DNA from 2 places in the Streptomyces sp. NPDC060035 genome. Region 2 is predicted to be linked to the other one. Evidence: riboswitches for the same ligand, from Rfam matches in the RefSeq annotation. Region 2 holds a riboswitch; the other holds the start of a gene.
What was found. A riboswitch is a leader RNA that binds a small molecule or an ion and turns the genes downstream of it on or off. The one in region 2 is predicted to bind glycine.
Positions count from the first base shown of each region.

Region 1: another riboswitch for glycine. It lies ahead of gcvP (aminomethyl-transferring glycine dehydrogenase); the one in region 2 lies ahead of gcvT (glycine cleavage system aminomethyltransferase GcvT).

Region 1 covers NZ_JBHWVO010000013.1:9,775-12,158, reverse strand. The annotation lists gene gcvP (aminomethyl-transferring glycine dehydrogenase) at 1-1,257, opposite strand, end outside; glycine riboswitch at 1,449-1,544, opposite strand; gene ACFWBQ_RS21115 (PRC-barrel domain-containing protein) at 1,677-2,048, shown strand; gene ACFWBQ_RS21110 (DNA polymerase IV) at 1,970-2,384, opposite strand, start outside.
Region 2 covers NZ_JBHWVO010000011.1:150,017-152,400, reverse strand. The annotation lists gene ACFWBQ_RS19535 (AAA family ATPase) at 38-712, opposite strand; glycine riboswitch at 901-998, shown strand; gene gcvT (glycine cleavage system aminomethyltransferase GcvT) at 1,155-2,276, shown strand; gene gcvH (glycine cleavage system protein GcvH) at 2,367-2,384, shown strand, end outside.

The DNA.
Region 1 (2,384 bases), on a different contig from region 2:
CAGGTTCACTCCGCGCTCACGGGCTCCGGCGACCACACCGGCCGCCGCGCCGGGGACGCTCACGGTGATCGTGTCGAAGTAGGCGCTGTGCACCACATCGATGCCGGCGGACCGCAGACCGTCGGCCAGGATCGTGGCGTACCTGTGGGTGCGCCACGCGATCGTGCGCAGCCCCTCGGGGCCGTGGTAGACGGCGTACATCCCTGCCATGACGGCGAGCAGTACCTGCGCGGTGCAGATGTTGCTGGTGGCCTTCTCCCGCCGGATGTGCTGCTCGCGGGTCTGGAGTGCGAGGCGGTACGCCTTGTTTCCGTCCGCGTCGACGGAGACGCCCACGAGACGGCCGGGCAGACTGCGCGCGAACTTCTCGCGGACGGCCATGAAGCCGGCGTGCGGCCCGCCGAAGCCCATCGGGACGCCGAAACGCTGCGTGGTTCCGACGGCCACGTCCGCGCCCAGCTCGCCGGGCGGGGTGAGCAGAGTCAGGGCCAGCAGGTCGGCTGCGACGGTGACGATCGCACCGAGTTCGTGGGCGCGGTCGATGACGGGCTTGATGTCACGTACCGCTCCGGAGGCGCCCGGGTACTGCAGCAGGACACCGAAGACGCCACGCTCGGCGACTTCAGCCGGAATTCCCTCGGTGAGGTCGGTGACGACCACCTCGACGCCGGTCGGCTCGGCGCGGGTCCGGATCACGGCGACGGTCTGCGGAAGGGTGTCGGCGTCGACCAGGAAGACGCCGTTCTTGACCTTGCCGACGCGCCGAGCCAGCGCCATGGCCTCGGCAGCTGCCGTGCCCTCGTCGAGGAGAGAAGCACCGGAGGTGGGCAGACCGGTCAGGTCGGCGACCATCGTCTGGAAGTTCAGCAGGGCCTCGAGCCGCCCCTGGGAGATCTCCGGCTGGTAGGGCGTGTACGCCGTGTACCAGGCAGGGTTCTCCATGACGTTGCGCAGGATCACCGGCGGGGTGAACGTGCCGTAGTAGCCGAGCCCGATCATCGGTGCGAGCACCTGGTTGCGGTCGGCGAGGCGTCGCAGCTCGGCCAGGACCTCGGCCTCGGTACGGGCCGCCGGGAGATCCAGCGCCTCGGCGCTCTTGATCACGTCGGGCACGGCAGCGTCGGTGAGCTCGTCGAGGGAGCCGTAGCCGACCTGGGCGAGCATCTTGGCCTGGGCCTCGGCATCGGGCCCGATGTGGCGCTGCTCGAAGGGAATGCCCTGCTCCAGCTGGGAGAGCGGAGTGCGACGGGGGGTCATGATGGAGGCCTCCTGGTCTCACGACCTGCGAGGGGCACCACGGCGTGGCTGCCCGAACGGCCTCCCCATCTGTCATCTCGACCTGAGAGCTTCACCGGCATGCCCAGAGGCAGACCGGCTTTCACCGTCGGTGAGGAAGGGGCCCGCCACGGCACATGCCGTACGAATCCCGCCCTGCTTTCCAGAGTGACCTCGTCCGTGCGGTACGGGGGCCTGAGAGATTCCGGGGAGGAGTTGCTCCTTCGGCGCCACCGGAATTCTCCGGAGGACTCTCCCGCACAGGGTCAGCAGCCAGGTTCCAGACTACCAGCGGGCCGGCACCGGCCGTCTCGAGTGGCCGAAGCCCCGGATCTGGCCTTTCGTAGTGCCTGTGGAGCAGTTGCGACCACCCTGATGCAGTGCGACCTGTGGGAGGCACCGTGCAGACCGACATCGATCCGCGCAGCCTGATCGGCCGCAAGGCCTTCGACCGCCAAGGCTCCAAGATCGGAACGGTGGACGAGGTCTATCTCGACGACGCCACCGGTGTACCCGAGTGGGCCGCCGTTCGCACCGGACTCTTCACCCGGGACGCGTTCGTCCCGCTGGAACCGAGCGAATTCGTCGACGGCACGCTGGTGGTCCCCTTCGACCGCGCCCTGATCAAGGACGCCCCCGATTTCGGTGTCGGCCGGCATCTCTCCCCGGAGCAGGAGCTGCAGCTCTACCGTCACTACGGGCTGGACTCCGCCGCGCCGGGCGGGACGGGGCCGGACAGGAACTTCGGCAGGCTGGCCGGCCACGAGGAATAGTCCACAGGGTTTCGCACGAGGGGAAGCGGGTCGGCCGGCTGCAGCTGCGGATCGTCGACGCGGAAGGTGCGCACCCGGCCCGGCCGCTCCCCGGGCTCCTCGAACCGGACCGTGACACGGCCGACGCCGCTGCCCTGCACCCAGCCGTGGCCGTGGACGTCGTGCCGTACATCGTGGCCGGCGGGCCACCGCCGGCCGGCAAGCCGGTCCGCCCTCTCCTCGGCCGCGTCCTGCGGCGTGACCGGCTCGTCGGGGATGTCGGCGGCCCCGCTCTCCGACTCGCCCGCCACCGCCTGCAGTGCGTCGGCGGCCTGCGCGAAGAGGTCCTCCTGGGTG
Region 2 (2,384 bases):
CGTCCAGATTCCGGACGGCCGGACGGAGATCACCGGTCTATGCGTTTGCGAACGAAATCCGGTCGATCGCCGCGGCGGCTTCCCTGTCGAGCAGCACCGCGGACGCGCACCCCGGCGGCAGCAGCCCGCTCTCCGTGTCGCGCAGCAGCCGTCCGACCGCGCGACGGTGCCGGGCGAAGGCGTATCCGGAGACGCCACGTCCACGCTCCCGCTGGCCCGCCCTGGCCACATGAGGGGTGACGTCGAGCAGGACGAGGTGCAGCGTGCTGCGCCGGCGCCCGGCCTCCCGGGCCAGCCAGCGCCGCACCCAGGCCTGCGTACCGCAGTCGTGCACGACGACGGATCCGCCCGAGCGCAGCGCCCGCCACAGCCCGAGGTAGTGCGCGACGCGGACAAGGGGGCGGTAGAGGGCGTACGGAAGTAAGGCGGGCAGGGAGCCCGCCCAACGGTCCCTGGCGTCCTGGGAGTCGATGGCGTGCTCCTGCACCGCGCGCCGGATCAGCGTCGACTTCCCGCTGCCGGGCAGCCCGGAGACCACCACCACATCCCCCGCCACGAAGTCCAGACTGCGCGGACCACGCCCGCCCCTGCCCCGCAGATCACGCACCACCGGAGCGTGCGTGCCCAGGAGCTCCCGGGCGGGTGCGCCCGGCTGCGCGGGCATCGCACCGCGCGCTGCCCCTGCGGTCGTCGCGTACCGCTGCAACGTCATCGCCCTCCCCCTGCCGAGTCACCCACGCCTGGCCTGCCCAAGAAGTGTAAAGAAAAGGTAATGCGGCACAACCGGTTCCGGTCGCACGTGTCGGCACCGGCGCGGCCATGGGTGCCCGCGCGGATCCGGACACCCCACTCTGGCGCAATGCGTGCGATGATGACCCCGCCAACTGCATACCGGCCGTTTGAATCCGCGCGGGAGAGTCCCGGTCACTGTGTGCGCCGGGCGCCGAAGGAGCAAGTTCCTCCCTTGAATCTCTCAGGCCCCGTACCGCGTGGATGAGGCAGATCTGAAAAGCGGGCCGCTCACGCGGCTCCACCCAAGGTGCAAGCCGACCCTGTAGGGGCTGACCCTTTCAGGGGCTCTCGGCGAACCTCTCAGGTTCCGATGACAGATGGGGAGGGATCGTCCTCTGTCGTCATGCCCTGGAGCCATGTCCATGAGCACTGCCCCCGCCCCCCGTCTCACCGCCCTCGATGCCCTGCATCGTTCCCTGGGCGCGACCATGACCGACTTCGCCGGCTGGGACATGCCCCTGCGGTACGCCAGTGAGCGCGACGAGCACAACGCCGTGCGCACCCGGGCCGGGCTCTTCGACCTGTCGCACATGGGCGAGATCACCGTCACCGGACCGCAGGCCGCGGCCTTCCTGAGCTTCGCGCTCGTGGGCAACATCGCCACCGTCGGCGTGGGCCGGGCCCGCTACACGATGATCGTCGCCGAGGACGGCGGGATCCTGGACGACCTGATCGTCTACCGCCTGGGCGAGACCGAGTACATGGTCGTCGCCAACGCGGGCAACGCCCAGCTCGTGCTCGACACGCTCGCCGGGCGCGCCGGGGGCTTCGACACCGAGGTACGGGACGACCGCGACGCGTACGCCCTGCTCGCTGTCCAGGGCCCCGAGTCCCCCGCCATCCTGAAGTCGGTCACGGACGCCGACCTGGACGGGCTGAAGTACTACGCGGGCCTGCCCGGCACGGTCGCCGGCGTTCCCGCACTCATCGCCCGTACCGGCTACACCGGCGAGGACGGCTTCGAGCTCTTCGTCGCCCCCGGGCACGCCGAGCAGCTGTGGAAGGCGCTCACCGAGGCGGGCGCCCCGCACGGCCTGATCCCGTGCGGCCTCTCCTGCCGCGACACACTGCGCCTCGAGGCGGGCATGCCGCTGTACGGACACGAGCTGACCACAGCGCTGACCCCGTTCGACGCGGGACTCGGCCGCGTCGTGAAGTTCGAGAAGGAGGGCGACTTCGTCGGCCGCGAGGCGCTGCTGGCCGCCGCCGAGCGCGCCGAGTCCGCCCCGCCCCGCAAGCTCGTCGGCCTGGTGGCCGAGGGCCGCCGGGTGCCGCGCGCCGGTTTTGAGGTGGTCGCCGAAGGCAAGGTCATCGGCGAGGTCACGTCCGGTGCGCCGTCGCCGACACTGGGCAAGCCGATCGCCATGGCGTACGTGGACGCGGCGTACGCCGCGCCCGGCACCGAGGCCGTCGGCGTGGACATCCGGGGCACGCACGAGGCGTACGAGGTCGTCGCACTGCCCTTCTACAAGCGTCAGAAGTGACATCGGCCCTTCCGCACGTGATGCAGTCCCGTCTCACACCGTAAGACCACCGTTCATCAGCACTCCCTCGCGTACAGGAGAATTCAGGTCATGAGCAACCCCCAGCAG